DNA from 3 places in the Vibrio ostreae genome. Region 2 is predicted to be linked to each of the others. Evidence: predicted binding sites of a transcription regulator. Region 2 holds the regulator's gene; each other region holds the start of a gene.
What was found. Region 2 encodes PurR, which represses purine synthesis genes. Its sites were predicted from a motif close to TNANGNAAACGTTTNCNTNA; they were not measured.
Positions count from the first base shown of each region.

Region 1: a site for PurR is predicted at 5,711-5,730, ahead of KNV97_RS19775 (uracil-xanthine permease family protein). Genes of this name have one in related genera too.
Region 3: a site for PurR is predicted at 7,893-7,912, ahead of purL (phosphoribosylformylglycinamidine synthase). Genes of this name have one in related genera too.

Region 1 is NZ_CP076643.1:2,954,449-2,965,493, forward strand. Features, by position in the region: gene KNV97_RS19755 (GntP family permease) at 1-1,045, shown strand, start outside; gene KNV97_RS19760 (bifunctional 4-hydroxy-2-oxoglutarate aldolase/2-dehydro-3-deoxy-phosphogluconate aldolase) at 1,058-1,663, shown strand; gene ompR (osmolarity response regulator transcription factor OmpR) at 1,949-2,671, shown strand; gene envZ (two-component system sensor histidine kinase EnvZ) at 2,734-4,041, shown strand; gene KNV97_RS19775 (uracil-xanthine permease family protein) at 4,166-5,554, opposite strand; gene recG (ATP-dependent DNA helicase RecG) at 5,851-7,929, opposite strand; gene trmH (tRNA (guanosine(18)-2'-O)-methyltransferase TrmH) at 8,017-8,703, opposite strand; gene spoT (bifunctional GTP diphosphokinase/guanosine-3',5'-bis pyrophosphate 3'-pyrophosphohydrolase) at 8,850-10,970, opposite strand; gene rpoZ (DNA-directed RNA polymerase subunit omega) at 11,009-11,045, opposite strand, start outside.
Region 2 is NZ_CP076643.1:732,065-743,109, reverse strand. Features, by position in the region: gene torD (molecular chaperone TorD) at 1-527, shown strand, start outside; gene purR (HTH-type transcriptional repressor PurR) at 867-1,874, shown strand; cyclic di-GMP riboswitch class I at 2,038-2,122, shown strand; gene KNV97_RS09530 (TfoX/Sxy family DNA transformation protein) at 2,240-2,830, shown strand; gene KNV97_RS09525 (TVP38/TMEM64 family protein) at 3,007-3,690, shown strand; gene KNV97_RS09520 (putative signal transducing protein) at 3,706-4,023, shown strand; gene KNV97_RS09515 (alpha/beta fold hydrolase) at 4,039-4,872, opposite strand; partial or broken gene glgA (glycogen synthase GlgA) at 5,107-6,572, opposite strand; gene glgC (glucose-1-phosphate adenylyltransferase) at 6,562-7,779, opposite strand; gene topA (type I DNA topoisomerase) at 8,251-10,881, opposite strand.
Region 3 is NZ_CP076643.1:1,870,256-1,881,300, reverse strand. Features, by position in the region: gene KNV97_RS14700 (PilW family protein) at 1-594, shown strand, start outside; gene KNV97_RS14695 (hypothetical protein) at 591-1,046, shown strand; gene KNV97_RS14690 (type IV pilus modification PilV family protein) at 1,095-1,541, shown strand; gene fghA (S-formylglutathione hydrolase) at 1,679-2,524, opposite strand; gene KNV97_RS14680 (S-(hydroxymethyl)glutathione dehydrogenase/class III alcohol dehydrogenase) at 2,653-3,786, opposite strand; gene KNV97_RS14675 (LysR family transcriptional regulator) at 4,052-4,924, shown strand; gene tadA (tRNA adenosine(34) deaminase TadA) at 5,052-5,585, shown strand; gene KNV97_RS22040 (hypothetical protein) at 5,770-5,901, opposite strand; partial or broken gene mltF (membrane-bound lytic murein transglycosylase MltF) at 6,302-7,757, opposite strand; gene purL (phosphoribosylformylglycinamidine synthase) at 8,067-11,045, shown strand, end outside.

The DNA of each region.
Region 1 (11,045 bases), 1.2 Mb from region 2:
TGGTGTGGCATCGCTGATGTTTGGTTTTCCAATCTTTTTCGATGCCGGTCTTATCGTGATGATGCCGATTTTGTTCAGCGTGGCTAAGCGTCTGGGCGGTTCGCCGATCAAATACGCGTTCCCGGTCGCGGGGGCGTTTGCTGTGATGCATGCGTTTGTACCGCCGCATCCGGGCCCGGTGGCCGCTTCCGATCTGCTGGGCGCAGATTTAGGTCTGCTGCTGCTGGTCGGTTTGCTGATTGCGATTCCGACCTGGTATTTCGGTGCTTATCTGTTCAGTATCTATGCCGGTAACAAGTATGTGATTTCCCTGCCGAAAGCGTTTATGAACACCGAAGTGATGTTCAAAGACAAGCAGGATCTGCCGAAGTTTTCTACCGTGCTGCTGATTCTGCTGCTGCCGGTGATTCTGATTTTCCTCGATACTGGTCTCAATACTCTGTCTGTTGCCGGTGTGGTCGATGGCCAGCAGCCAGTGGTGGAATTTCTGCGTATGCTGGGTAAAACCCCGATTGCACTGCTGATCACTCTGCTGGTGTGTCTGGCGGTATTTACCGGTAAGTACGGTAAGCATAAACTGGAAAAACTGTGTACTGATTCTCTGGCGCCGATCTGTGCGGTGATCCTGGTCACGGGTGCCGGCGGTATGTTTGGTGGTGTACTGCGCTCAAGCGGTATCGGCCAGGCACTGGCGGATGTGCTGGCGCATACCGGTATGCCGGTGATTGTGGCCGCGTTCGTGATTTCGACCTGTCTGCGCGTGGCGCAAGGCTCTGCAACCGTCGCACTGACCACTACCGCAGCACTGATGGCACCGATTGTCGCCCAGACCACCGGACTGACTGCCCTGGATCACTGTTTTATCGTGATTGCGATTGCCGGTGGTGCCACGGTACTGTCTCACTTTAATGACTCCGGTTTCTGGCTGGTTTCTCGTCTGCTTGAGATGGATGAGAAAACGACCCTGAAAACCTGGACTGTAATGGAAACGCTGCTGGGGACGATCGCTTTTGTTATCGCCGCGGGTCTGAGCGTAATTTTATAAGGCTGACTGATAATGACTCTTGAACAACAACTGCAACAAATCAAAATTGTTCCGGTAATTGCGATTAACCACGCCGACCAGGCTGTGCCTCTGGCTAAAGTGCTGGTTGAAAATGGCCTGCCGTGTGCTGAAGTCACCTTCCGTACTGACGCGGCACAGGAATCGATTCGTCTGATGCGAGAAGCTTATCCTGATCTGCTGATCGGGGCCGGTACCGTGCTGACTACTGAGCAGGTGGATCAGGCAATTGCAGCGGGCGCAGACTTTATTGTCAGCCCGGGCCTTAACCCGACCACAGTCAAATACTGTCAGCAACGCGGCATTGCGATTGTACCTGGCGTGAATAACCCGAGCCTGGTTGAGCAGGCGATGGAGCTGGGCCTGAAAACCGTGAAGTTCTTCCCGGCTGAACCGTCAGGCGGCACGGCGATGCTGAAAGCACTGAGCGCCGTGTATCCGGTGCAATTTATGCCAACCGGCGGCGTCAATCCTGGTAATGTGCAGGAATACCTGGCGATTAAAGCGGTAGTGGCGTGCGGCGGCACCTGGATGGTACCGAGCGATCTGATGGATAAGGGTGACTGGGACGCGATTGCTAAACTGGTGCGCGAACTGTAAGTTCTCGCCTGAGCCGGTCACTGTCATCCACATAAGCCAACCCTGCGGTTGGCTTTTTTTTGTCTCTGCGTCAGGTCGCAGCTTAGAGATGAGGAGTGGGCTATGATAAAAGCAACATCACACAGCGCTGCCTGGTTGGTATGATGACTTAGCCACCTTGGCTGACAGGGCTTAAGTTAGTAATAAACGTTAACAATTCTTTGAGCCCTATCATGCGCAACAGTGTTACATTTTACTCGCTTCTTTCGCTTTAAGAAGCAGACACTTATTCGTGGGACAGGACAGATGCAAGAAAATCATAAAATATTAGTCGTGGATGATGATGCCCGCTTGAGAGCCCTGCTCGAACGCTATCTCTCGGAGCAAGGGTTCCAGGTACGCAGCGTGGCCAATAGTGAGCAGATGGATCGCCTGCTGACCCGTGAAACCTTCCATTTAATGGTATTGGATCTGATGTTGCCGGGTGAAGATGGTTTGTCGATTTGCCGCCGTCTGCGTAATGCCAACAACATGATCCCTATCCTGATGCTGACCGCCAAAGGTGACGAGATCGACCGAATCGTCGGTCTGGAAGTCGGGGCCGATGATTATCTGCCTAAACCGTTTAATCCGCGTGAGCTGCTGGCCCGTATCAAAGCGGTGCTGCGCCGCCAGGTAACCGAAGCGCCCGGAGCGCCGAGTGCCGATGACAAGATTGTGGAGTTCGGTGAGTTTCGCCTTAATCTCGGCACGCGCGAAATGTTCCGCGGTCAGGAAGCGATGCCGTTGACCTCAGGTGAATTTGCCGTGCTGAAAGCGCTGGTGACTAATGCCCGTGAACCGCTGTCGCGCGACAAACTGATGAATATGGCCCGCGGTCGCGAGTATTCGGCCATGGAACGCTCCATCGATGTGCAGATTTCCCGTCTGCGTCGTATGCTGGAAGTCGATCCGAGCAAACCGCGCTACATTCAGACCGTATGGGGGCTGGGTTATGTGTTTGTGCCGGACGGTAAGGAAGCCAGTTAATCCGATCTCCGTTTCAGTGCCAGCCTGTCTGGCACTGATTGTCCTGCATTGAAAGGTATCCCATGCGCATTCGCAGTTCATTTAGCCAGACCATTGTGCTGTTTTTTACCCTGCTGGTCGCAAGCCAGGTCTACTCCTATTACGCCCTGTTTAACTATGCGCTGATGCCTAGTCTGCAGCAGTTCAATAAAATTCTCAGTCATGAAATCAGTCTGATGCTCGATGATTCGATGCACATGGATGAAAACGGTCTGGTCATGGACGCACCGTTGCGCCGCCGTGTGCTGGAACAGCTCGGGGTCAGTATCTATGCTGAAAACAGTCCGCAGGCCGAGCCGTATCATCACTCCGTCGCGATTGATTTGATGAGTGAAGAGATGAGTGAGCAGCTCGGTTCGCCGACCGAAGTGCGTATGGGCGCGGGAGAAGACAGCTATGTGCTGTGGATGAAGATCGATATGCTGCCTGGTCAGGTGCTGCGGATCCCGCTCTCAGAACTGCAGGAAGAAGATTTTGCGCCGCTGTTTCGTAACAGCATCATTATGGCGGTGCTGATTGTGCTGGGTGGCTGGCTGTTTATCCGTTTGCAGAACCGACCGCTGATTGCGCTCGAAAAAGCGGCCAAATCGGTCGGACGCGGGGCGATTCCACCGCCGCTGCAGGAAAAAGGGGCCAGTGAAATTCGTTCGGTAACCCGGGCCTTTAATCAGATGTCGAAAGGCATTCAGGCATTGGAGGAGGACCGGGCACTGCTGATGGCCGGTATCAGTCATGACCTGCGTACGCCGCTGACCCGGATTCGTCTTGCGACCGAAATGATGTCGCCGGAAGAGAGTTATCTGGCGGAAAGCATCATCAGTGACACCGAAGAGTGTAACGAGATCATCAGTCAGTTTATGGATTACCTGAAACCGGTCAATCGCGACAGCTTTGAAGCGGTCGATCTCAATGCGATTGCCAATGATGTCGCGACCTCGGAAGGCGGTTATGCGGTGCATATTGAAACTGACCTGCACCAGAGCATGGAAGATGCGGTCGGTAATCCGATTGCGATCAAGCGTGCGGTGAGTAATCTGGTGGTGAATGCGCTGCGTTACGGTAATGGCTGGGTTAAGGTCAGTACCGGTCTGACGGCCGATAAGAAAATGGCCTGGGTGTGTGTCGAAGACAACGGTCCGGGTATAGATTCATCCCAGGTCAATAAGCTATTTGAACCCTTTACCCGCGGCGATACGGCGCGCGGCAGTGAAGGTACCGGGCTGGGGCTGGCTATCGTGAAAAGGATTGTCAGCCAGCACGCCGGAGCGGTGGCGGTCAATAACCGCAGCGAGGGTGGCCTCAAGGCCCAGATCAGTTTCCCGACGCGCTGAGCGCCAGCTTAACTGCAAAGCCATAAAAGAGGCTCGCCATATGGCGAGCCTCTTTTATGGGTAACCCGTTACCGCAAGGGCGGTGAAGCGTATCCGCCAGGTTGTGCTGGCAGACTGGCGCGGATCAGTCGCTAACCTGCGCTGCGCTTTGTTCCGCTTGTTTATGGTCTGGCAGCAGCAGGTTGAGCAGGATGGCCGTGATACCGCCGGCGGCAACGCCTGATGAGAAAATACTCTTAATGAATTCCGGCATAAACTGCAGGATCTCCGGCTTTTGTGCGATGCCAAGGCCCATAGAAAAAGAGAGCGCCATAATGAGAATTGCGCGGCGGTCGAGATCAACGCGCGAGATGATACGTACGCCTGCCGCGGCAATAGTACCGAACATTACGATGGTCGCACCGCCCAGCACCGGCTCCGGGATCAGCTGGACAAAGCTGGCAACACCAGGGAACAGGCCCAGCAACACCAGCATCGCGGAAATAAAGTAACCCACGTAGCGGCTGGCGACACCAGTCAGCATGATAATACCGTTATTCTGGCTGAAGGTGGAGTTCGGGAAGCTGTTAAATACCGCCGCCAGTGCCGAGTTGATGCCGTCGGCCAGCACGCCGCCTTTAATCCGTTTCATGTAGACAGGACCTTTGACCGGTTCACCGGACACTTCCGAGGTGGCGGTAATATCACCAATCGCTTCGAGCGCAGTGATGAGGAAAATCAGTACCAGCGGGATAAACAGGGACCAGTCAAAGCTCAGGCCGTACTGCATCGGGATAGGCAGGGCAACCAACTGGGTAGCGCTCAGTTTGCTGGTATCCACCATGCCCATCAGGTAGGCCATGATGTAGCCGACCAGCATGGCAATTACGATTGATGCTACGCGCAAATACGGGTTACGCGCGCGGTTAAGCAGGACAATAATCGCCAGGACCGTGCCCGCCAGAGCGAGTTTGTCGAGGCTGCCGAAGGTGCCGTCGCCCAGCGCCGCATAGCCGCCACCCATCGAAACCAGGCCAACCTGAACCAGGGTCAGGCCAATCAGGGTGACCACAATGCCCGATACCAGCGGAGTAATAATACGCTGCGCGTATTCCAGCACCCGCGACAGCAGAATTTCGGCAAACGATGCCAGCAAAATGGTGCCGAAAATCGCCGCCATCATGGTCGGTACATCAGCACCGCCGGCTTTAAGTGCCAGACCGGCCCCGATAATCGGACCTAAAAAGTTAAAACTGGTGCCCTGAATGGACAGCAAGCCGGAACCAATCGGACCAAAGGTACGAATTTGGATAAAAGAGGATAAGCCGGACGCAAACAGCGACATGCTGATGATGGTGTTGGTCTGATCGGCAGGTACGCCGAGAGACTGGCAGATGATCAGTGATGGCGTGATCACGGCAACGAACATGGCCAGCAGGTGTTGCAGGGCGGCAAAAATCGTATGCGGTAAAGGTGGGCGATCATTGAGCTGATAAACCAGCTCGGATGGACGCGCAGCGTGTTGGGTTGTCATGGCAGTTTCCTAAATTGTAAATGCACTTTGTGTATGCGCTGAATGGGCACGTAAAGCGGAACACGGAACATCTCTGTGATTGCTGTTAATCAGGTCCGGTTCTGGAGTTCTACCCGCTACGCCAATGGCGGCCGAGCCGCTTGGCGCACCGGGTATAAAGGTAAACGTTTGCGTTTACTCGTTTTGGGCGGCGATTATAAAACGTTTGACCATGAAAGCAAACGATTGCTGTAGGAGTGGGAAGAGCCGTTGTTCTCGCTCAAACGGCGCCTGTTCGGCGCTGTTTATGCTTTGACTTATGCTTTGGCGTAGACGTCGCGCTCGCCGAGCCAGCGCTCAATAATCGCACTGGCGTGCTCGGGGTATTGGTCGTGAATGTGGCGCGCAATGCGCTGAACTTCAGGAATAAGGCGCTGATCGCGAACCAGATCGGCAATTTTGAAATCGGCCATGCCGGTCTGCTTGGTACCGAGCAGTTCACCCGGACCACGAATTTCCAGATCGCGCTGGGCAATGATAAAACCGTCATTACTTTCACGCAGCACGGCGAGGCGCTTTTGCGCGGTCTTGGAGAGCGGAGCGTGATAGAGCAGCACACAGTGGCTGGCGACAGAGCCGCGTCCAACCCGGCCGCGTAATTGATGCAACTGAGCCAGGCCCAGCCGCTCCGGATTTTCAATGATCATCAGGCTGGAGTTCGGTACATCCACCCCGACTTCAATCACAGTGGTCGCAACCAGCAAATGGAGCTGGTTGTCTTTGAATGCCTGCATCACCGCCTGTTTCTCGGCCGGTTTCATCCGCCCGTGCACCAGGCCGATTTTGACGTCTGGCAGCTTGCGCTGCAGATCTTCGGCGGTATCCGCTGCAGCCTGGGCTTCCAGCACTTCCGACTCGTCAATCAGGGTACATACCCAGTAGGCCTGCTTGCCTTCGGTCAGGCAGGCATGGCGCACCCGTTCGATGATGTCATCGCGCTTGGTATCGGGAATGGCGACGGTCTGAATCGGCGTGCGGCCGGGTGGCAGTTCGTCGATAATCGAGGTTTCCAGGTCGGCGTAGGCGGTCATGGCCAGGGTACGCGGAATCGGGGTAGCCGTCATGATCAGCTGATGTGGATAGCTGCCCTGACGGGCGCCTTTTTCGCGCAGTTCGAGGCGCTGGTGGACGCCAAAACGGTGCTGCTCATCGATGATCACCAGAGCCAGATTATCGAACACCACGTGTTCCTGAAACAGGGCGTGAGTACCTACTACCATTTTGACTTCACCGCTGGCTATGCGCTCCAGCTCGGCCTGTTTGGCTTTACCTTTCAGTTTGCCCGCCAGCCAGCCGACTTTGATGCCCATACTTTCAAACCAGTTGGCAAAGTTGAGCGCGTGCTGCTCGGCCAGCAGCTCGGTCGGGGCCATCAGAGCGACCTGACAGCCGTGCTCAATCGCCCGCACCGCAGCCAGAGCCGCAACCAGGGTTTTGCCTGAGCCGACATCGCCCTGCACCAGGCGCATCATCGGGTGGGGTTTAGCCAGATCGGCTTCGATCTCGCTCACCACCCGGGCCTGGGCATTGGTCGGAGTAAACGGTAACTGGGCGAGCAGCTGCTGTTTGAGCGTATCCGCTACTGGCAGCGGCAGGGCGCTATCTTGCTGGCCTTTACTGCGCACCGCCAGCATCGACAGGTTCTGCGCCAGCAGCTCTTCCATTACCAGGCGGATCTGGGCCGGATGGCGGCCTTCATCAAACAGGCTGAGGTCAATATCGGCCGGCGGACGGTGAATCGTATGCAGCGCTTCGGCTAACGTGGTTTGATGATCATACAGTCCGGCAGGCAGTAATTCCTGCACGGCGGCTTTGTCGAGCAGGGCCAGAGCCTGGTCGGTCAGATTACGCAACGTGAGCTGGCGCAGGCCGTCAGTCGCCGGGTAGACCGGGGTCAGATTGGGTTCGCTATCTGGGTTTTGTGCCGGGGCAAAGAATTTGTAATCGGGGTGGATAATTTCTAACCCGCCATTGCCACGCTTAATTTCCCCGTAAGCATGCACTAACTTACCTTCGGCGAAATTGTTTTTCATCCCGGCAGTGAAGTTGAAAAAACGCAGCGTCAGTGAGCCGTTGCCGTCGCTGATTTTGACCGTCAGCATTTTACGCCGCCCGAACAGGGTATCGACCGCCATCACTTTGCCCTGTACCGCAGCCCACAAGCCAGGGTGCAGTTTAACGATGGGATAGACCCGGGTACGGTCTTCATAGCGCAGCGGCAGATGGAACAGCAGATCCTGGACACTGCTCAGCCCGATTTTTTCCAGTTTTTCGGCCACTTTAGCGCCCACTCCGGAGAGTGAGTTTAACGGAATTGCGGAAAGAAGCTGCGACATAAATTCAACCAGATACTCATTGACGAGTTAACTATTCAACCATTGGACTGTCTATTTGTACAGGGGCAATTAGTGAACAGCGCGCAATTACGCGCTCTGCATCGCCTTCCACCAGTCTTGGTCTGCAACGATTTGCCCTTCATCATCCAGTTGCGGGTAGGCCAGACCTTTACGCTTGGCCACTTTAGCCAGCACTGGGTGACCACGTTCGAACAGGATGCGCTGAATCGTTTCATCCGGTAATGGGCTGACATCGCGCTGATACATACCGGCGTCCTGACGCTGGCGCTGTGCTTCATACAGGATCAGCGCACCGGCCACCGATACATTGAGTGACTGCACCATGCCGACCATAGGGATGACGATATCCTGATCCGCTAATGCCAGGGCCTGCTTGGAAATACCGACTTTTTCACTGCCGAGGATGATAGCGGTTGGCTTGGTGTAATCGATACTGCGAAAATCGACCGCCTGATCCGACAGATGAGTGACCAGCACTTGCATGCCCTGTGCTTTAAGATGTTGAATGGCTTCCAGCGTAGTGTCGTGAGTTTCCACTTCGACCCAGTTACGTGCACCGGCCGAGGTGTGGCCGAGAGTACGCATCTGCTCATTGGGCCACACCGCATGGATTTTATGCAGGCCGACCGCGTCTGCGGTGCGGATCACGGCGGAGACATTGTTCGGTTTGTGGACTTCTTCCAGGCAGACCGTCAAATCGGTCTGGCGTGCTTTCAGTACTTGCTGAATGCGGGAGTAACGCTCTGAGTTCATGTTCGGATTCTTCAGTTAATAGTATGGCCGTTTCCTCCGGGCGGGCCATATGAATAAAAATGCCCCTGATAGGTTGGCCTATCAAGGGCATGATTTCCCTTGCTGCAAGCACTGCGCAGACGCGCGGCATTATCAGGCAGCGGGAGTTAGTGTTTTCTGCGGCGTACCTTGAGGGTGTACGGCATAGTGCGGATCTTACGCATGATGCCAGCCAGATGAACACGGTCTTTGGTAGTCAGCAACACAGTCACTGTATAGAGGCGGCCATCGCGTTCTTCGGTCGACAGGCCATGAATGTTCGAGCCGGTCTTCGAGATCACATTAGTCAGTTCAGCCAGAGCGCCCTGACGGTTCTGCATGTCGACTTTCAGTTCGGCTATGAACTCCTGATCGTAGTCTCGGGTCCATTCCACCGCCATGTACTTGTCCGGTTCACGCTGGTAACCACGCACGTTCGGACAGGTTTCACGGTGCACAACCAGACCACGACCCGGGGAGACATGGGCAATGATTGAATCGTCCGGGATCGGATGACAACAGTTGGCAAAGGTCAGCAGAATGCCATCCGCACCGCGGATTGGCAGTTTCTTCTTCGGCTTACCGTCATTGCTGCTGGTCGCGGTCAGAGCTTCTGCATCGCCAAGTAAACGACGTGCAATGACTATGCTCATCAGCTCACCCAGACCAATTGCAGCCAGCAGATCGTTCTCGCTGGCGATCTTGAGATCGCTCAGCACCTGAGTGAGGCTTTCCTGGCCGATGTCGCTCAGTGACGGGCCACCCAGCGCATGGTTGAGCAGACGACGACCGAGTGAAATCGACTCTTCACGGCGCATGGTTTTCAGTACCTGACGAATCTTGGTGCGTGCACGTGAGGTCACGACATAGTTGAGCCAGGCTGCATTCGGACGCGCGCCCGGTGCACTGATGATCTCAACCGTCTGGCCGTTCTTGAGAGATTTACTCAGCGGGTAAGGCGTGCGATCGACGCGGGCGCCGACACAGGTGTTACCCACATCGGTATGGACGGCATAGGCAAAATCGACCGCGGTCGCGCCGACTGGTAATTCGACAATGCGGCCTTTCGGTGTGAAGACGTAAATCTCGTCCGGGAACAGATCCGATTTCACGTTTTCAATGAATTCAAAGGAGTTACCGGCACTTTGCTGCAGCTCAAGCAGGCTTTGCATCCAGCGCTGCGCTTTAATTTGTGCCGTGGTTCCGCCACGTTCGCCGTTGGCTTTGTAAGACCAGTGTGCCGCCACACCTTTGTCCGCCATCTGGTCCATGTCTTCGGTACGGATCTGCACCTCGACCGGCACGCCGTGCGGGCCGACCATAGAGGTGTGGATCGACTGATAGCCGTTGGCTTTAGGTACTGCGATGTAATCTTTCATCCGCCCCGGACGTGGCTTGTACAGGCCGTGTACCTGACCGAGCACGCGATAACAGGTATCGGCGCTATCGACAATCACGCGGAAGGCGTAAATATCCATGATGGTATGAAAACGCTGTTCTTTGGTTTTCATCTTGTTGTAGATGGAGAACAGGTTTTTCTCGCGCCCGAGCACACGTGCCGGCAGTCCGACTTCCTGCAGACGATCTTCGATTTCGTTGTGGATGCGCTGAATCATCTCTTTACGGTTACCGCGCGCCGCTTTAACCACCTCTTTTAACACGCGGTAGCGGTTAGGATATAAGGCTTCAAAGCCGAGTTCTTCGAGCTCGGTTTTGATGTTGTGAATACCGAGACGGTGGGCGAGCGGGGCGTAAATTTCCAGCGTTTCGCGCGCGATACGACGTTTCTTATCCGGACGCAGGGCACCTAAGGTGCGCATGTTGTGGGTACGGTCAGAGAGCTTGATCAGAATAACGCGGATGTCCTGCACCATGGCGAGAACCATTTTGCGGAAGTTTTCGGCCTGAGCCTCTTTGCGATCGCGGAATTTGAGTTTATCCAGTTTGGATACGCCATCAACCAGTTCTGCGACTGCCTGACCAAACTGCTGCTCCAAATCTTCTTTGGTGACATCACAGTCTTCGATGACATCATGCAGGAGAGCGGCTTGCAGAGTTTCCAGATCCAGGCGCATTTCGGCCAGGATGCGGGCAACGGCAACGGGATGGATAATGTAAGGTTCACCGCTGGAGCGGGTTTGCCCTTCATGGGCATCTCTTGCCACGACATAAGATTGGCGCAGAGCCTCAATTTGAGGCTCTGAGAGATATTCCTGGGCAACATCTTTGAGGCTATCGAATAGATACAAATTTCAGGCCCGAGTGTTGATTAATTCCTGAGGCAGAATTAACGGTTGTGCACGATGCTGCTTACCGCTGCCAAT
Region 2 (11,045 bases):
GTGGTTTCCTTTCCGGATTAGGTGAAAATGACGAACTCAAGCCCGCCGTCCGCAACATCATCAACGCCCTTAACCGATTACTGGAAAGACAGGACGCGCAATTTGAGCTCGCCGCCGATTTTTGCCGTTTGTTTCAGGGGATCCAACCTCAAGCGCCTATCCCCTGCGCTTCTCATTACAACAACACATCCACTCCCGGCCATGACACAGCTGCGTCAGAAATGGCGCAGCTGATGAAAGCCGCCGGCATTGCTAATCCCTCACCGACGCAACCTGCCGATCACATCGCGGTGGAACTCGACTTTCTCGGTCATATGATCATGCGCAGCAATGAGCTGGAGAAACCGGTCCATATGGAGCAGGCATTCGCTGAACAGGCCATTTTTATCGAGAACAGTTTAATCAATTGGGTGCCACAATTTGCCCAGCGGTGCCGTGAGCATGACACCTTCGGATTTTACGCGGCCGTCACTGACCTGCTGGTTGCGTTATTAAAACTCGACTTAGCCTATCTCACCAACGAGTAACAGGCTTTTATAGCGCTTTAGGTGACCTAACCGGTCCGATTTAGTGATGATAATTTAGACTCATCCGATGAATTTCGTTGCGACTTAGAGCGTTGCAGTCTAGAATCTTGGCCGCAAACGATAAAATACAACGTTAAGATGCAAACCGCTGTTTAAGGGCGGTTTTTGTGTTTTTACTACTTATAGGCTTCACTTTGTGTAAAAGCCTAACCGCTGCTGAACCTGAGCATGGCTTCCCCCGAACGGCGGGATATACTGCTCAACGGGCAACATCCATCATGACGTATACCGTTCATGACACAATATTGTTGCATCGGCAGTCATCGACAGGACAAACCTATGGCTACGATTAAAGACGTTGCTCGCCTGGCCGGCGTTTCAACAACAACCGTATCTCACGTAATTAACAAAACCCGTTTCGTTGCAGAAGCTACACAAGAAAAAGTGATGGAAGCGGTAAAAGAGCTGAATTATGCACCAAGTGCCGTAGCTCGCAGCTTAAAATGCAACACCACCCGTACGATCGGTATGCTGGTAACCCAGTCAACCAACCTGTTTTTCTCAGAAGTGATCGATGGCGTAGAAAGTTACTGCTACCGGCAGGGTTACACGCTGATTTTATGTAACACCGGCGGCATCTATGAAAAGCAACGTGACTACATCCGCATGCTGGCAGAAAAGCGTGTTGATGGCATGCTGGTGATGTGTTCGGATCTGACCGAAGAACTGCTGGAAATGCTTGAAGCACATAAAGACATTCCGAAAGTGATCATGGACTGGGGCCCGGAAACTTCTCAGGCCGATAAAATCATGGACAACTCAGAAGAAGGGGGTTACCTCGCGACAAAATATCTGATTGACCATGGACATCAGGATATAGCCTGTCTGAGCGGCCATTTTGTCAAAGCGGCTTGTCAGGAACGTATTGCGGGCTTCCGTCGTGCGATGGCTGAAGCCAATCTGCCGGTATGTGAAGACTGGATCCTGGAAGGTAACTTCGAATGTGATACCGCTGTACTGGCGGCAGACAAGTTGATTGCCATGGATAAGCGTCCAACTGCCGTGTTCTGTTTCAATGACACCATGGCTTTGGGTCTGATCAGCCGTCTGCAACAACGCGGTGTACGTGTACCGGATGATATGTCTGTGATTGGTTACGACAACATCGAATTAGCCGAATATTTCTCACCACCGCTGACGACTATCCACCAGCCAAAACGTCGCGTGGGTAAAAACGCATTTGAGATCCTGCTGGAGCGCATCAAGGATAAAGAACACGAGCGCCGTGTATTCGAGATGCATCCGGAAATAGTAGTACGTGATACGGTAAAACACTTGACAAAATAAGGGTTTTATCGAAAATACGCATCGCATCCCATATGAGCACGCGTTAGTTGTGTTAATTTTGTTGCACCCGTTAAATATAAACTTTAGAATGAGTATCACATTTGCAGACTGTAAATGTGATACTCATTCAATGATTTAATCATCCTTTGATAAAAAGGAGATGTCACGCACAGGGCAAACCATCTGAAAAGGTGGGACGCAAAGCCTCCGGCCTGAACCAGTTTCTGGTAGGTAGCGGGGTTACCGATGGCAAAAATGCATTAATTACGAAGTTGACTCCCTACTGACACACATACTGCATTCTTTTGCTACTCTCTCGGACCTGATTTTGGTGGCGTATTAATTAATACACCGAGACTTAAAGCATGGATAAACCAATACTTAAAGATTCAATGCGGCTATTCGAACAATTAGGACGCGTTAAATCTCGTTCAATGTTCGGCGGATTCGGCATTTTTGTCGATGACACCATGTTCGCATTAGTAGTTAATGATAAATTACACATACGTGCCGACGACGCTTCAACTGCAAAATTTAAGCAACAAGGTTTCGAACCCTATGTTTATAAGAAGCGGGGTTTCCCGGTCGTAACCAAATATTTTGCGTTACCGGAAGACTGTTGGTCAGACACCGGACGTATTCTGGAAGATGCTAAAGCTGCACTTGCCGTTGCAAAAGCAGAACGGGAAACACAAGCCCAGGCAAAACCAGATCGTTTAAAAGACTTACCTAACCTGCGATTAGCGACAGAACGAATGCTGAAAAAAGCCGGCATTCAAAGCGTTGAAGACTTGCAGGAAAAAGGCGCCGTAGAAGCTTACAAAGCAGTTAGACAGTCACATACTTCAGATGTCGGTTTGGAACTTCTGTGGGCACTGGAAGGCGCGATAGAGGGCAAGCACTGGTCAGTAATCCCTCAGGCACGTCGCGACGAGTTGTTACAACGTTTGTCTTAATCCCTTAAAAATCAGAGCAACTTCACTTAATAAAGCACTCGCAAATGCGGGTGCTTTTTTTGTTGTTGGGTGAAATTTGGTTTATGGTGAAAGAAAAACACGATAAAACCTGTCTCACTAATTATCTAGCAAAACATCGCTATTTATCTTTCAGGTTATCACCATCAGGAGCACATATGAGTCGCAAGTGGGTTTGGGGAATTCTGCTTATCGGGATTATCTTAACAGCCAGTATTGTATTGGGCCCTTCCCTGACTCTGGAGAATGCGAAGTTACAGCAATCATTACTCAATGAGTATATTCAGAGCCATTTAATTTCAGCCGCCGCTCTCTATTTCTTCAGCTATCTGGTGATCACAGCATTATCTATTCCGGGCGCAGCGGTTGTCACACTACTGGGGGCCGCGCTGTTTGGTTTTTGGTTAAGCCTGCTGCTGGTCTCATTTGCCAGTACCCTGGGTGCCACACTGGCTTTTCTCAGCAGTCGGTTTCTGCTGCGTGAATGGGTGCAAAAGCGATTTGGGGCCAAGTTGGAAACCATCAACCGCGGTATGGATCGTGATGGCGCCTTTTACCTGTTCTCCTTGCGCCTGATCCCGGTGTTTCCGTTTTTTCTGATTAACTTACTTATGGGGCTGACATCCATCAAAGCCACCCGTTATTATTGGGTAAGCCAATTAGGAATGCTGCCTGGCACTGCGGTGTATCTGAATGCCGGCACTCAGCTTGCCCAAATTGACTCACTGGCAGGTATCGTCTCGCCTTCCGTGCTGCTGGCTTTTGCACTATTGGGGGTATTCCCATTGCTAATGAAGTGGCTGCTCAATAAGCTTCCCCATCGTCGCTCCGATGCCACTTAACCGGATGCTCAGTCTATGAAAATATTCATTGCCGCTAACCCAACCGACGCACACTTATTATGCGAATTACTCAAGCAAGCAGGAATAATCTGTGATGTACGAGGTGAAGGATTGTTTGGCCTGCGCGGCGAATTGCCGCTCAATGATGATACTGCTCCGTATATCTGGCTCTTTCATCCTGAACAGCTGGCACAGGCCCAAGCACTGATTGAAGAATACACACGTCCGGCTGCCGACAGCAAAACGGCGGCATGGCGTTGTCACTATTGTGGTGAAATGAATGACGCGCAATTTGCCCTCTGCTGGCAGTGCGGAAAAGCTGACCAAGAGTAGCGAGAGCAACCACGGTCAGCTCTGCACAAGCGATCTGGTGATGCTCGGCGAAACAGCAACATGCTGCTGAATAAAACCAATTGAAACCTGGTTGAAGTGCTCAGGTTGCTCAACGTTACACACATGACCGCAATCAGGTATCTGGTATAATTCACTGTGACGGTGCGCAGCAACCATCTCTTTGACCGGCTGAATAAACATATAATCCTTCTCTCCCATCAGATAGAGCGTAGGAATCGCACTGTCCTTCTGTTTGAAATAGCCCATCAGCGGATTGACATCAGCCGCGAGAGTAAACCAACGTTTAAACTCTTTCTGACACAGCTTTTTCGCTTCACGAATAAACAAGTGGCGTGACTCTTTCTGACTGCGCTGCGGCATGACAATGTAGGCAAATAAACGATACAGCCACATGTAGGGAATGATGTGCTGGCCGAGGCGTCCGAGCTGAACCAGTATCTGAGAGCGGGCATTAAAGCGGGTAACCGCCCCGCCCAGCACCATAGACGAAATCCGGTCAGCCGACACTTCCGCAATATTACGCACTATGATGGTCCCCAAAGACATAGCAACAAAGTGAGCAGTGCGGATATGCAGGTGATCCAACACACACAGGACATCCTGAGTCACGGAGTGGAAGGTATAACGATGAGAGATTAACTCTTTGAGCAATTTGCCGGACTTACCATGCCCGCGCAGATCAATCAGCAATAAATTGAAGTGCTGTTTATAGGCTTTAATTTGCTTGAACCAAATCGACGAACTGCCTCCGGCACCATGCACAAATACCACCCACTCCGAGCTGAATGGATGCAGATACGTTTTATGGAACAAAATGTTGTCAGACATTAGTAACAGGCTCAGTAATCACTCGCGCACAGACTACCATAATCTGCGCCAGCGTAAGTCATCCAACACCGACAACTGTGCACAAAACAAACCACTTACCATAAAAAAACGGAATGCTTTCACATTCCGCTCATAAACCTTGTCGATTCAACACCAGATATCCGAACTCTGCTTTGACAGCAGTGCAACCGGGCAGCTCTTTAAAGACGGATATCGGCCTTTATCTGCGTCGGGTTAATCAAACCGGGCCAGACGATACATCTTGACATATTCCAGCGCCGACTCGCTCCAGCTGAAATCGGTGCCCATCGCGCGCTGCTGCACTTTGAGCATCTCATCGGGATGTTGCAGGTAAAACAGCAAAGCACGTTGCATTGTAATCAGCAGAGCTTCAGGTGACGGCTCCTGAAAGCCAAAACCGGTCGCCTCATGCGGGTACTTGTCATAATCATGTACTGTGTCTTTCAGCCCGCCAACCTCACGTACAATAGGCAAGGTACCGTAAGCCATACTGTAGATTTGGTTCAGACCACAGGCCTCGAACTCTGATGGCATCAGGAAGAAATCTGAGCCAGCTTCGACCAGGTGGGCAAACCGGTTGCTGTAGGCTTCGACAAACGCAAACTTATCAGCGTGAGCTGCGGCAATCTTATGCAGCTTAGCCGCAACTTCAGGCTCACCAGTCCCCACAATCACCAACTGCACATCATTACGCAGGAACTGCGCAAGAATTGGCAGAATGTAGTGAAAGCCTTTCTGATGAGTCAGACGACACACCATGCCAAACATCGGAATATCGCGTTGCGGTAATTGCAGTTCAGTTTGCAATGCGGCTTTGCTGGCGGCTTTACCGGCAAGCAAAGAATCCGTTTCGGCTGTGTATGTCTGAGGCAGGTAGCTATCGGTTGCCGGGTTCCATTCTGAATAGTCACAGCCATTGACAATGCCGTGCAAATCACGGGCACGATGGACAAAATCATCAACCAGACCGTGCGAGCCGAGTGGTGTCAGCAACTCCGATGCGTAGTTCGGGCTAACCGCATTAATCTTATCGGCAAACGCAATACCGGCGCGCAACATGCTGATGTGATCATGACCATATTGCAGAAATTCCATTCCCGATAAATTCAGTTCCGGGATAACTTCCAGCTGATGGTAAGAAAAAATCCCCTTGAAGATGGCGTTGTGGATGGTCAGGACACTCTTTACATCCTCAAAATACCCATCATCCTGATAGCGGGTTTTGAGCAAAAAGGAACCAGACCGGTATGCCAGTCATTAGCGTGGATAATATCCGGTTTGATACCCAGTTTAGGCAGTACGTCCAGACAGGCGGAAGAGAAGAAACCAAAACGCTCTCCATTGTCCGGATACGCCTGGTTGCCCTCAGCATAAAGCTGAGGACGGTCAAAATACTGGTCGCAATCGATAAGATAGACCGGCACACCATCGAGTTCACGCTGGCGTACCTGATAACGGATATGCGGCCAATGGGTCAGTTCGGTATCAAGGATCACCGGAGCTGAATCTTTGTCTGCAACTGTGCGATATCCAGGCAGTACAATCGCCACCTGGTGACCAAGTTCAGCCAGTGCTTTAGGCAGTGCCTTAGCGACATCCGCTAAGCCACCACTCTTCACCAACCCTTCGGCTTCTGATACAACAAACCAAACATTAATGTGTTCAAGGTTAGAATCCAACTTTTGTTCCTTTTGCTATGACAACGATCCCCTCGTCGGACACATGGAAACGTTGTCTGTCCAATTCCAAGTCTTCGCCGATAACAGTCCCTGGGGCGATCTCCACATTTTTGTCGATAATGGCGCGCTTAACTGTGCAGCCTGCACCAATTTTCACGTCTCCCAAGATAACAGATTCACTAATGTAAGAGCCAGTGCCAATGTTACTGCGATACCCCAAAACCGACTTATAAATCTTCGAAGCCTGGATGTAGCTGCCGCCTGATACCAGGCTGTCTTTAATGGTGACCTTCTTATCCCCAACATCGACAAAGGTAGCCGGTGGCAGTGGTGGATAATAGGTATGCAGCGGCCAGCTACGGTTATACAGAGAGAATGGCGGCTCTTTATCAAGCAGATCCATATGCGCTGACCAGTAAGACTCTATCGTACCCACATCGCGCCAGTAGCTTGACTCCTTCTCACCCTTGATTTTATTGGTAGAAAAATCGTACACGTACACTCCGCCTTCCGGGAACATCTTCGGAATGATGTCTTTACCAAAGTCATGACTGGAGTTTGCGTTCGCGGCATCCTGACGTAATTCGTCGCATAAAATTTCGGTATCAAAAATGTAGTTCCCCATTGATACCAGCGCCCACTCCGGTTGACCCGGAATGGATTTAGGGCATTCAGGCTTCTCTTCAAAGCCAACCATCAGCCCCTCTTCATTGACTTCGATAACCCCGAACGAGGATGCCTGCGAAATAGGCATACGAATCGCAGCAACAGTCATACGAGCTTCCTGACGACGGTGGTAATCCAGCATCTGACGAATGTCCATCTTGTAGATATGATCAGAGCCAAAAATACACACCTGATCCGCCTCTGAGATTTCGACAAAACGCAGGTTCTGATAAATAGCATCTGCCGTGCCTTCATACCAGCGTTTGCCATCGCGCATCTGGGCAGGAATGGTATCAATAAAACGGTCACGAATACTGGAGACATTCCACCCTTTTTTCATATGCAGGTAGAGTGATTGAGATTTAAACTGCGTCAGTACGTAGAGACGCATTATATCCGCGTTGACGAAGTTATTCAGCGCGAAGTCAATCAATCGGTAACTGCCACCAAACGGCACGGCAGGTTTGGTTCTGGAAGCGGTCAGCGGCATCAGTCTGGAACCTTCGCCACCGGCTAAAATCATACCTAGTACACCAGTCATTATTATTCTCCATTTTTTGTATTGCGCTCGTCATATCTGAAAAGTGGGGGGATGACGGCGTTTTCCTTTCAACCGGCAACATTACATACAGCTAGCAGATACGTGGGGAAACGCAAAATGCAACCAGTTAGTTATCTACTTTATCTAAACCGTACAGGAATACAATTCAGGAATCAGCATTCTCTAATGGAATCTGTTGTTGCGTTTCCAACACCTAATAACGCTCACAAAATAGAGGGTTATTACTACCTAAAAACTAACAATTCCGTTACGGCTTTCGCCTAAAGTGACGAACTTTCAACCAGCAGTGTAGGAGTGAAATGTGACAGAGGATACCGTCAAGTGACGATGTTCATAACCAGGTCAGAAAATTGCGACACAAACTCACTTTTACCCGGTATAACAATGATAAAAAAGGCAGCCGATTGGCTGCCTGCAGATATGTATAACACACTGGTTTACAATAACCCGTTATTTGGCGTTCTTACGCTTATCCGTGATTTCCCACTTACCGTCGTTAAACAGCGCCGTCCATCCTGACGGTTTGCCGTCATCTTCAGTACGTACGTAATGCTCTTTACTTTTACGACTGAAGCGGACCACTGCCGGACGACCATCCGGGTCATGAGTCGGCGCATCGGCCAGATAATGGAATTTCTCTGAAATACGATCTTTGTATTTCGCCAGCTCCTCTACCAACGGCGCACGGGTTTCCCGTGATTTCGGGAAGTTGCTTGCCGCAAAGAACAGACCTGACGCGCCATCACGCAGAACAAAGTACGCGTCTGAGTTCTCACACGGTAACTCAGGGAAGTGAACCGGATCTTCTTTTGGCGGTGCCACTTCTCCGTTTTTCAGAATCTTACGTGTGTTCTTACAGGTTTCGCTGGTGCAATCCATGTATTTTCCGAAACGGCCGTTTTTCAGCACCATATCAGAACCACATTTGTCACACTCAACCACAGGGCCATCGTAGCCCTTCACCTTAAACTCACCCTTCTCAACAATGTAGCCGTCGCAGTTCGGGTTGTTACCACACACATGCAACTTACGCTTATCATCGATAAGGTACGCATCCATTGCGGTTTCACAGATAGGACAACGCTTCTTGGCACGCAGTGCAGCGGTTTCAACGTCTTCTTCCAGAACGTTGATAATGCCCTCTTCATCGCCTAAGTTGATCGTTGTCTTACAACGCTCTTTCGGTGGCAGCGCATAACCGGAACACCCCAGGAACACACCGGTCGAGGCCGTACGAATCCCCATCGGGCGCTCACAGGTCGGGCAAAGAATATCGGTCATCACGATATGGTTCGGCTTCATACCGCCGTGATCTTCATCCTGCTCAGCTTGTTCCAGATTGTGGCTGAAGTCTTCAAAGAAGTTATCCAGCACACCTTTCCAGTTGGTTTCACCTTCCGCTATCTGGTCCAGTTTCTGTTCCATGCGGGCGGTAAAATCGTAGTTCATCAGATCTTCAAAACTGTCATCCAGGCGGTCGGTCACGATCTCACCCATCTTCTCAGCGTAGAAACGGCGCTGATCAACTTTGACGTAGCCACGATCCTGAATGGTCGAGATGATGGATGCGTAGGTTGAAGGACGGCCGATACCACGTTTTTCCAGTTCTTTAACCAGCGCAGCTTCGGTGTAACGTGCCGGCGGCTTAGTAAAGTGCTGTTTCGGATCCAGTTTTTCCAGAGCCAGAGTTTCACCAACCTGGACCGCTGGCAGAATCTGGTCTTCATTTTTACCCAGAGGACGCTGTACGCGAGTCCAGCCATCAAATTTGAGAATACGACCTTTCGCTTTCAGCGTGTACTCGTCCGCTTTAACGCTGACGGTGGTTGAATCGTATTTGGCCGGCGTCATCTGACAAGCGACAAACTGGTTCCAGATAAGTGCATACAGTTTGTGAGCGTCCGCTTCCATCCCTTCCAGGTCTTCCGCTTTAACGGACACGCTTGAAGGACGAATCGCTTCGTGCGCTTCCTGAGCACCTTCTTTGCTGCCGTAAACGTTCGGCTTACCAGGCAGGTAGGCATCACCAAATTCACTGGTAATGTAGTCACGTACCGCGCCTACCGCCTCTGAACTCAGATTAGTCGAGTCGGTACGCATATAAGTGATATAACCCGCTTCATACAAACGCTGAGCCAGCATCATGGTTTTCTTAACACCGTAGCCCAGACGCGTACTGGCCGCCTGCTGCAGGGTTGAGGTGATAAACGGCGCCGACGGTTTACTGCTGGTTGGCTTGTCTTCGCGCTTACACACTTCGTAGCGCGCTTTTTGCAGCGCAGCTACTGAAGCCATGGCATCGGTTTCGTTAGACGGTTTGAAGGCCATACCGTCTTTCTGAGCCACCAACAGACGGAATGCTTCGTGACCCGGTGTCAGAGTGTCAGCGTGGATATCCCAGAACTCTTCCGGTACAAACGCTTTAATTTCGCGCTCACGCTCCACCAACAGTTTTACCGCCACAGACTGAACGCGACCGGCTGATAGGCCTCGTGCCACTTTTTTCCAAAGCAGCGGTGACACCATAAAGCCCACCACGCGATCCATAAAACGACGGGCCTGCTGAGCATTCACGCCAGCCATGTTCAACTCTCCAGGCTGCTGGAAAGCTTGCTGAATGGCGTTTTTAGTGATTTCGTTAAACACAACACGTTTATATCGCTCTTCATCGCCACCGATGATCTCACGAAGGTGCCAAGCGATAGCCTCTCCCTCGCGGTCCAAATCGGTTGCGAGATAAACGCTGTCTGCGTCTTTCGCTAACTTTTGCAGTTCGGCAACGACTTTTTCTTTGCCGGGTAGAATCTGGTAGTTGGCTTCCCAATCATGGTATGGGTCAATACCCATTTTCTTGATCAGTGCAGCACGGTCCTTCTCTTTCTTCAGGCGTGCTTTTTCTTCTGCACTTAGCTCTTTGGTTGAGACAGGTGCGGCTTTCTTTTTCGTCGCCGTGCTTTGACCGGCGGTTGGCAGATCGCGGACATGACCGACACTAGACTTAACAATAAAGTCTTTGCCAAGATATTTATTGATCGTTTTGGCCTTGGCTGGCGACTCCACTATAACGAGTGATTTACCCATAATTTGACTCAAATGTCCTTAATCACTATGCGAACAGTAAATCGCATGACGTTCTACAATATTGCTTCTTTTTTTACTATCGAGCCGAATAAAGAGAAGATCAACAGGTTTTTAAAAAAATCCACTTATTTGCTCGACAAATCGACGAAACCTCACCCGTCGCA
Region 3 (11,045 bases), 1.1 Mb from region 2:
GGTGTAACGCTGATCGAAATGATGGTGGCCTCTTTACTCGGGCTGATGGCATTGTCCGTGACCAGCCAGGTCATGATTAAAGGCCAGGCTTATGTCGCAGAGCGCAGCCAGCAACTGCTGCTGGTGCAGACTATGAGCAGTGTTATGCAGGTGCTGAAAGAGGATCTCTATCAGGCCGGGTTTGACCGCGGCGGATCCGTGACTCTGCTGGATGGCGGTCATGTCATCCAGTCGGGGCCGGATGCGGCATCACTGGGCTATGTGTACCGAGTTGCCGAAAATGGTGAGCAGGCTTATCGCAACGTAGTGTATCGCTTTGACCGTGAAGAGGGAGTACTGCGTCTTTGCGAGAAAGCCCAGCCTGCACCGCTCACTTTTCTTCAGGCGTCGGACTCCGGCTGGGGCGGGAATTGTTATTCGCTGTTTGAACCGCGCCAAATCCGGGTTTCAGAGTTTCGGGTCATGACTTGGCGTGTGGCTGGCGGGCAGGCTACCGCTCTGCTCACCGAGGTCAGGCTCAGCGCGCGGCTGACCAGGCAGCCACAGTTCAGTCACAGCCTTTCCTTTCAGCTTTTAACCCGTAACGGAAAATGAGCACGAACGCCAAGGGCATGGTCACCCTGCTGGTGGTGTCACTGCTGTTGATGCTGGCGTTAGTGATGACGCTAGGGCTGCATCAGGCTCTGTTTTATCAAATCAAACGGGCCCACAATGAGCTGATTTCACGCCAGCAGTTCTGGATAGCGGAAGGCGGCCTGGAGTGCCTGTTCAGTATCACTCATCAATCGGGGCGACTGCCGGACAAGGCCAGTATTGCGCTGTGTAATCAGCATGGTTTAGTGCGGTTTGATTACCAGATGGTACAACCGAGCGAATCCGGTCAGCCGGGATTAGTGACGGTCGGGGCCAGTTACGGCTATCGGCGTATACAACGGACTCTGGCCTATGTCGTCGAGGCCGATACTGCTAGCAGTGAAGAGGCAGAAAGCGAGCCGGAGCAACAGCAGAGCATCGTCTGGCAGCCGGGATCTTGGAGCGCACGCTGAGATGGATATTACGATGGTAAGAGCAGCTATCAGACGGAGAAAGAGATAATGGCAGCGAGCCGCGTTAGGCGGCGTATAGCTGCCGGGGCGAACGGATTCAGCCTGATAGAAGTCATGATCGCCTTTATCCTGGTCAGTGTTGGATTGCTGGGGCTGATGAGCTGGCAACTGTTTATTGAGCAGCGCAGCGATTATGCACAGCGCAGCGGGCAGGCGCTTGCTCTGGCAGAGCAAAAGCTGACCTGGTTTTATACCCGGGGCGCGCAATCTTCGTTGTCTGAGCTGACGGTCGCGGATTTTGCGCGCGATGTGGTCAGCGGCGAAGAGGTTGCGGGTTCGGATTATCGCTTGGTCTGGAGTGTGACTCTACTCAGCCCGGTACTGAAATCGATTCGGATCGAAGTGATCTGGCGCGATCGACTCGGTGTCGAACGCAGCATAGAGCTAAGTACCCTGCTGTCACGCTATGCGCAATATCAGGCTGATGATGAATGATAAGTGGCGAAACCGCTTGTGGCGAAACCGATGGATTGCCGCGGGGATCATGTTGTTGTGAGTCACAAAAAGCCCGCAGCTGCGGGCTTAGGGGGTATCCGGGGTAACGCAGGGCGATGGTGAAATGCTGACTCGCCTTACGCTTTCAGGAACTGGGCGTGGAACGCCAGATGTTCTGAAATAAAGCTCTGGATGAAGAAGTAGCTGTGGTCGTAACCCGGATGCAGACGAATCTGCACGTCTAGCTGCTTGGCCTCTGCTACGGCTTGCAGGGTTTCCGGTTTCAGCTGGTCGTTGAGGAAGTTGTCGGCTTCACCCTGGTCGACCAGAATCGGCGTTTTGACCGGCAGCGCTTTCATCAGCTCGACCGCGTCGTACTGTTCCCAGGTCGATTTATCTTCCCCCAGGTAGTGACGGAACGCTTTCTGGCCCCATGGCACTGTCATCGGATGGCAAATCGGGCTGAAGGCTGAAATAGAGGTGTACTGATCCTGGTTTTTCATCCCGATGGTCAGGGCACCGTGACCGCCCATACTGTGGCCGGAAATCGCTTTCTGTTTGTTGACCGGGAAGTGGGCTTCAATCAGTTGTGGCAGCTCATCGACAATGTAGCTGTACATCTGGTAGTGCTGCTTCCAAGGTTCTTGCGTCGCGTTGAGGTAAAAACCCGCGCCGAGGCCAAAGTCATAGGCGCCTTCAGCATCATCCGGTACGCCTTCGCCGCGCGGACTGGTGTCCGGGGCAACGATCGCGATACCCAGCTCAGCGGCTTTCTGGAACGCCGCGGCTTTTTGCATGAAGTTTTCGTCAGTGCAGGTCAGGCCTGACAGCCAGTAAAGAACCGGAACCGGATTGGTCGAAGACGCTTCCGGTGGCAGGTAAATCGCGAAACGCATGTCGCAGCTCAGCACGTCTGAGCGGTGTTGATATTGTTTGTGCCAGCCTTCAAACACCTTAGCCTGACTGAGATTGGTGAGACTCATTCTTGCTCCTTGGACAGAGTATTCCGATAGCACAAGGTTGCAGCGCCGTTGGCAGTGCTGCAACCTGATTAATGTGCGGGATAATCCTAAGTCGGGATTATTTGCAATCGACGTAAGTGATTACGCGATTATTTGTCGTAGTGAATTACAGAGCGGATGCTTTCACCTGAGTGCATCAGGTCAAACGCTTCGTTGATCTTGTCCAGTGACATGGTGTGAGTGATGAACTCTTGCAGGCCGAATTCGCCCGCCAGGTACTGGTCTACGATGCCAGGCAGTTGTGAACGGCCTTTTACGCCACCGAATGCGCTACCACGCCATACACGACCGGTTACCAGCTGGAACGGACGCGTTGAGATTTCCTGACCTGCACCGGCAACACCGATGATGACAGACTCACCCCAACCTTTGTGACAGCACTCCAGTGCCTGACGCATCACGTTTACGTTACCGATACATTCGAACGAGAAGTCTACACCGCCGTCGGTCATCTCAACGATCACTTCCTGGATAGGCTTGTCGAAGTTTTGCGGGTTGATGCAGTCGGTCGCACCCAGTTGCTTGGCCAGGTCGAATTTACGCTCGTTGATATCGATACCGATGATGCGGCTGGCGCCAGCCATACGTGCACCGATGATCGCAGACAGACCGATACCGCCCAGGCCGAAGATAGCCACAGTGTCGCCTTCTTTCACTTTCGCAGTGTTCATTACGGCGCCCATACCTGTGGTTACCCCACAGCCCAGCAGACACACTTCTTCCAGTGGTGCTTCTTTGTTCACTTTCGCCAGTGAAATTTCTGGCAGTACAGTGTATTCAGAGAAAGTGGAGCAACCCATGTAGTGGTAGATTGGCTGACCGTCTTTGTAGAAACGGGTAGTGCCGTCTGGCATCAGACCTTTACCCTGGGTTTCACGCACCGCGCTACACAGGTTGGTTTTGCCAGATTTACAGAATTTACACTCGCCACACTCTGCAGTGTAAAGCGGGATAACGTGATCGCCGACTTCTACGCTGGTTACGCCTTCGCCGACCATTTCCACAATACCGCCACCTTCGTGACCCAGGATTGACGGGAACACGCCTTCCGGATCGTCACCAGACAGAGTGAATGCGTCAGTGTGACAAACACCGGTTGCCACGATACGCACGAGTACTTCGCCTTTACGCGGCAGCATTACGTCCACTTCTTCGATTTTCAGTGGCTCTTTTGGTCCCCAGGCTACCGCTGCACGAGATTTGATAAATTTGTCTTGTGACATGGAGTGATTCCTTTTCATAACATTAAAGGTGAAAGACGGAGTGCGTGACACCATCAAACTGATTCAATTGTCTGCATCCGGGTCAGAGCGTTATCGCTCGGGAAAGCGACGCCGGAGCGCGAACTAAGATAATCAGTATAGACGCTTCTCAGCTTGTTATAATCGGGGTAAAGTGAGAATGACTTTTACGAATTTGTAATAATCAAACGGTAAGTAATTGTAATTACGATAAGCTTATCGAGATCATCAGGCTAAGTGAGGGGCTATGGCAAGCTGGGAAGGGGTCAATGAATTTGTTGCGGTGGCCGAAACCGGCAGTTTTACTCAGGCCGCGCTGCGTATGACGACCTCGGTTGCCAACGTCAGCCGCCGGGTGGCGGTGCTGGAAGAGCGTCTGGGCGTCAAGCTGCTGCTGCGCACCACGCGTAAAGTGTCACTGACCGAAGCCGGGCAGGTGTATTATCTGCAGTGCCGCGCATTGCTTGAGGGGCTGGAACAGGCCGAGCTGGCCGTGACCCAGATGCAGCAGACACCGAAAGGTAAGGTCAAAGTGACCGCACCGGTCACTTACGGCGAGCAGAAAATCGCGCCGCTGCTGCACGATTTTTTGCAGCTCTACCCGCAGCTGGAGTTGGATCTGGTGCTCAGCAACCAGAAGCTGGACTTGATTGAACAGGGTGTTGACGTTGCGGTGCGGCTCGGCCAGCTTGATGATTCGAGTTTTATTGCCCGTCGTCTGAGTAACCGCCATCTGTACGTGTGTGCCACGCCGGAATATCTCGCTCAGTATGGCACGCCACATACCTTGTCGGAGCTCAACCAGCACTATTGTCTGATTGGGACGTATGATCACTGGCGTTTTAAAGAAAATCATCAGTCGCGCTCGATCCGGGTCAAAGGACGCATCAGTTGCAGCAGCGGAGTGGTGTTACTCGATGCGGTGTTGAAAAGTATGGGTCTGGCGCAGTTGCCAGATTATTACGTCTCCGAGCATCTGGAATCCGGGCGTCTGGTTGAAGTACTGCCCAGCTATCGGGATGACCGCGAAGGGGTATGGGCGCTGTATCCACAAAACCGTCATTTGTCGCCTAAAGTACGTTTGCTGGTGGATTATCTCGCCCAGCATTTGCCGGGCTGAAGCCGTCGGGAATTTCACCGCGCAGCGACGTCGCCGGTACAGTGAATTAAGCGGCACAGGAAATTTAATTTGAATATCCGGCCTGTGAGCTTGCTATAATCGCGCTTCACTGACTATTGAGGCCCTCATGACAGACAGCACATTCTCTTTTACTCCCCAGGATGAACTCTTTATGCGCCGCGCGATGGAACTGGCTGCGGCGGCGGAAGCGCAAGGTGAAGTGCCGGTCGGTGCGGTACTGGTTAAAGACGGCGCGGTGATCGCTGAAGGCTGGAACCGTTCGATCACTGCCTGTGATGCGACCGCGCATGCGGAAATTCAGGTGCTGCGCAAAGCGGGAGCGGTGTTGGGCAACTATCGTCTGCTTGATACCACCTTGTATGTCACGCTCGAGCCCTGCCCGATGTGCGCCGGCGCTTTGCTGCACAGCCGGGTAAAACGGATTGTGTTTGGCGCGCCGGATCTCAAAGCGGGCGCCGCCGGTACCGTACTGGATCTGTTCAGCAGTCAGGCGGCCTATCATTACGCCACAGTCGAAAAAGGCTTACTGGAGCAGGAGTGCCGCGCTCAGTTGCAGGCATTTTTTCAACGTCGTCGTAAGGAAATTAAAGCTCGTAAAGAGGCGGAGAAACAAGCGCAGCAGCAAGCGGGTAATGAATAAGTGGTGTCACACCAAGAACTGGTTTGCGAGCTGGCAGAATGGGTTTAATGACCGGAAGCTTGGGTTCAATGGCAGAGGACGGGCTATTGGCAAACATCCACTGGCAGCAGATGTTTGCATTCCGGAGCTCATCCGGACAAGGTTATCTTATCTGCAGAACGTGACCTTGTCCGGAAACTGAGCACTATCCTGATAACTGAACATACGCGCGATGACGGGCCAGCACTTTGCGTTTGCTGTTGGCCATCATGCGGCGTCGGCGGCTGGCCGAACTGGCTTTATTCAGGAGTTTTGTGTGACGTTTACGTCGCAGCATAAAACACCCTCCTACAACTGACTATAAACAAGAAACCCTGCCACTCTCATCCGCGCAGCAAAGTCCGCGGCTTAACACCGCTGGGGGCTGAGAACAAGGGGAGAGGTGAGCAGGAAACCCAAAAATAACAGCTTAATGTGTTGGTGTGACACCGCCATGTCATGCTACCCCGCGTTTGCAGCGGCGTTATCATCCGGGATCACACCAAGGGTCAGCCAACGGCATTGCGTGTGCTGACCCTTTCCTATGTATGGTTTTTAAGGACAAAAATCAAGTAATTATTGCGAACCGGCTGTTGGCGCGGCGCTGGTTGGCTGCGCAGGCGTGGCTGCGCTCTGGATCGGTGCCAGCTCGTCCTCACTCTCTTCCAGCATGTCATCTTCGGTATCGTCAGGCTCTTCAACGCTGATGACTGCCAGGTCGTCGGTACCTGAGTCATCGTTCTCAAGCTGTTTCTGCTCGACGTGGCCGATGATGCTCTGGTAGTAACGGCGGATGTTCTCCACATAACTCAGTGCTTCGTCCCCGCGCGCATAACCATAACGAGTCTGGGTAAAGTAACGTTTCTGACGCAGTTGCGGCAGGCGATCTTTCACATCCGCCCAGGAATCCGGTGAACCGCCCTGCAGTTTGGTCAGGCGACGCGCGTCCATCATGTGGCCGTAGCCAACGTTGTACGAGGCAAGGGCAAACCAGATTTTCTCATGATCGGGAATTGAATCCGGCACCCGCTCTATCATCCGGCGCAGGTATTCCACCCCGCCACGTACCGACTGTTCCGGATTGAGGCGGTTGGTGACGTCGACACTACGCGCGGTCGGCAGGGTCAGCATCATCATGCCGCGTACCCCGGTCGGTGATTTGGCATTCGGGTTCCAGTGTGATTCCTGATAGGCCAGCGCGGCAATCAGACGCCAGTCGAACTCTTCCGAATATTTCTGGAACAGCGGCATCCATTTCGGCAAGCGGCTATCCAGAGCACGGATAAAGGCACGGGTATCGACATAGTCAAAGCTGCCGATATGACCGATGTATTTCTCTTCCAGAGAGGCCAGACTACCGGACTGTTTCAGGTTACCGAAGAACTCAATCATCATGGCGTACAGGCTTTCGTCATCCGAGCGGCGCATAAACCAGGAAATTGGTTGATCTTCGGTCAGCTCAAATGCCGTCGCAATATCGGGATAGATACGTTGGGACAGTGAAATCTCGACCGAATCGGCCATGGTAAATGGCAGATCCCCCACAGAAACCTGCTTGAGCAGATCATTCACGTCGGCGTTATTATCGACGTGATAGTGAAATTCCGGATAGGTCGCTCTGAGGCTGTTGAGGGTGCTTTCGAAGTGTGAATCATCCACCACACTCAGAATGGGCTGTTCGCCGTTGTTTTCGTACAGTTCGTTCTGTTTTGCCAGCAACTGCTCAATATTACGTGGCCGCCATTCGCCTTTCTTATACACGATCTGTTGCGAAACGTAGTAATAAGCAGGGCCGGCCCGGTAATTTTTCAGCCGTTGCTCGGACTGACTCAAACCGGCGGCGATGATGTCTATCTCACCATTTTTCAGGGCCGGAAACAGGCTCGCCAGGCGGTAAGCCGGTTTCATTTCCAGCTTCACGCCCAGTTCGCGGGCAAACTCACGCGCCAGTTCGTAATCCAGACCAGCCGGACCATCGGGACCGATATAGTAGGAGAGCTGATTGTTGAGGGTCCCGACACGCAATACGCCGCGTTCCAGAATATGGTCGAGCTCACTTTTAGGTTCGGAGTCTATCTGGCAGCCGGAGGCCAGTAAAGTAAAGGCGGCCAGCAATACGATGCGACTCAGTGAGGCGAAGGAAAGCTTGGTCATGAATTCGAAATCTCTTACGTCTAGTGTTGCCTTTATACCAAACCCCATCCACTTGGCAAAGTTTTGCAGGTGATGGCTGGAATTTGCGTCTAACATTTGAGCAAATGAGTGGAAATTCAAATTTAAGAAAAAAAATGACGCAAACGGTTGCTTTTGATGTTACGTCACAAAAAAAAATCCTCTATAATGCGCACGCAAACGACAGATGAAATCGGTATGAGTTCAGTGAAAAATGGCCTAATCTGCTGTTATTTATATGAATTCATTCCAATTACATCTTAATCACTTGCATATAAGAGACCTAAGCACATGAGAATTTTGCGTGGCTCCCCAGCGCTTTCCGAGTTTCGAGTTAACAAACTACTGGAAACTTGTCGTGAACAAAACCTGCCAGTGACCGGCATCTATGCTGAGTTTATGCACTTTGCTGATCTCAAAGCCGATCTCGATGGTGCGGAACTCGAAAAGTTAGAGAAGCTGCTGACTTACGGTCCAACCATTCAAGAACATGAACCGCAGGGATTACTGCTGTTAGTCACCCCTCGTCCGGGTACGATTTCGCCTTGGTCTTCAAAGGCGACCGACATCGCGCAAAACTGTGGTCTGTCTCAGGTGAAGCGTCTTGAGCGTGGCACGGCTTACTACATCGAAAGCGAACAGGCTCTGAGCGAAGAGCAGGTTGCGGCGCTGAAAGCGCTGCTGCATGACCGCATGATGGAAGTGACGTTCAGCGAACTGGAAGCGGCACAGGCGCTGTTTACCGTGGCAGAACCCGCTCCTCACACTGAAGTGGATATTCTGGCGGGTGGCCGTAAAGCTCTGGAAGAGGCGAACGTTGCTCTGGGTCTGGCTCTCGCAGAAGATGAAATTGATTACCTGGTGGAAAACTTCACCAAACTGGGTCGCAATCCAAACGACATCGAACTGATGATGTTTGCTCAGGCTAACTCAGAGCACTGTCGTCACAAGATTTTCAACGCAGACTGGACCATCGATGGTGTTGCGCAGGATAAATCTCTGTTCAAGATGATCAAAAACACCTTTGAAACCACGCCGGATCACGTGCTGTCTGCTTATAAAGACAACGCGGCGGTAATGACAGGTTCTAAAGTCGGTCGTTTCTTCCCGAACCCGGATTCTCGTCAGTATGGCTACCATCACGAAGATGCGCACATCCTGATGAAGGTGGAAACTCACAACCACCCAACCGCGATTTCACCTTGGCCAGGCGCGTCAACCGGCAGCGGTGGCGAAATCCGTGACGAAGGCGCAACCGGTATCGGTGGTAAGCCAAAAGCGGGTCTGGTTGGTTTTACCGTCTCTAACCTGCGTATTCCTGAATTTGTCCAGCCATGGGAAAGCGATTTCGGCAAACCTGGCCGTATCGTCAGCGCGCTGGATATCATGCTGGAAGGCCCTCTGGGTGGCGCGGCATTCAACAACGAATTCGGTCGTCCGAACCTGCTGGGTTACTTCCGTACTTACGAAGAAAAAGTCACTTCTCACGCGGGTGAAGAAATTCGTGGTTACCACAAGCCAATTATGATTGCCGGCGGTATGGGTAACATCCGTGACGAGCACGTGCAGAAGAAAGAGATCCCGGTCGGCGCTAAGCTGATTGTACTGGGTGGCCCGGCGATGAACATAGGCCTGGGTGGCGGTGCCGCTTCTTCTATGGCGTCTGGTCAGTCGGCTGAAGATCTGGATTTCGCTTCGGTACAGCGTGAAAACCCGGAGATGGAACGCCGTTGTCAGGAAGTGATCGACCGCTGCTGGCAGTTGGGCGATGCCAACCCAATCGCGTTTATCCACGATGTGGGCGCGGGCGGTATCTCGAACGCATTGCCTGAGCTGGTGGATGACGGTAACCGCGGCGGTAAATTCCAGCTGCGTGACGTACCAAACGATGAACCGGGCATGAGCCCGCTGGAAATCTGGTGTAACGAATCGCAAGAGCGTTATGTTCTGGCGGTAGCGGCAGAAAACATGGCCCAGTTCGACGCGATTTGTAAGCGTGAACGTGCACCTTACGCCGTTGTGGGCGAAGCGACTGAAGAGCGTCACCTGACGCTGGAAGACAGCCACTTCGATAACACGCCAATCGATATGCCAATGGATATCCTGCTTGGTAAGGCGCCGAAGATGCACCGCGAAGCGACGACACTGAAAGTCAACAGCCCGGCGCTGGATCGCAACGGCATCGAACTGAATGATGCGCTAGAGCGCGTACTGCGTCTGCCAGCTGTCGCTGAAAAAACCTTCCTGATCACCATTGGTGACCGTACCGTAACGGGTCTGGTTGCGCGTGACCAGATGGTTGGTCCTTGGCAGGTGCCAGTGGCGAACTGTGCGGTAACAGCAGCGAGCTACGATACTTACCACGGCGAAGCGATGTCGATGGGTGAGCGTACTCCGGTTGCTCTGCTTGACTTCGGCGCGTCAGCGCGTCTGGCAGTCGGTGAGTCTCTGACTAACATCGCGGCGACCGATATCGGCGATATCAAACACATTAAACTGTCCGCAAACTGGATGTCTCCGGCCGGTCACCCGGGTGAAGATGCGGGTCTGTACGAAGCAGTGAAAGCAGTCGGCGAAGAGCTGTGTCCTGCGCTGGGCCTGACCATTCCGGTGGGTAAAGACTCAATGTCGATGAAGACCAAGTGGGAAGAGAACGGCGAAAGCAAAGAAGTGACTTCGCCACTGTCACTGGTTATCACTGCATTTGGCCGTGTTGAAGATGTACGCAAGACAGTGACACCTCAACTGCGCACTGACCAGGGCGATACGTCTCTGGTACTGGTTGACCTGGGTAACGGTCAGAACCGTCTGGGTGCAACCGCACTGACTCAGGTTTACAAGCAGCTGGGCGACAAGCCTGCTGACGTTGACAACGCACAGCAGCTGAAAGGCTTCTTTGATGCGATGCAGACTCTGGTTCGCGCAGACAAGCTGGTGGCTTACCACGATAAAGGTGACGGCGGTCTGCTGGTGACTCTGGCGGAAATGGCGTTTGCCGGCCACTGTGGTGTGCAGGCCGATATCGCAGCACTGGGCGACGACGCTCTGGCGGCGCTGTTTAACGAAGAGCTGGGTGCTGTGGTTCAGGTTAAGAACGCTGAACTGGACGCTGTACTGGCAACGCTGGCAGACAATGGTCTGGCACAGTGTTCACACGTTATCGGTTCGGTACAAGCGTCAGACCGCTTTGTGGTGGCTTCTGGTGCAGACGTACTGCTGGATCGCTCGCGTACCGAACTGCGTACTATCTGGGCAGAAACCACGCATAAG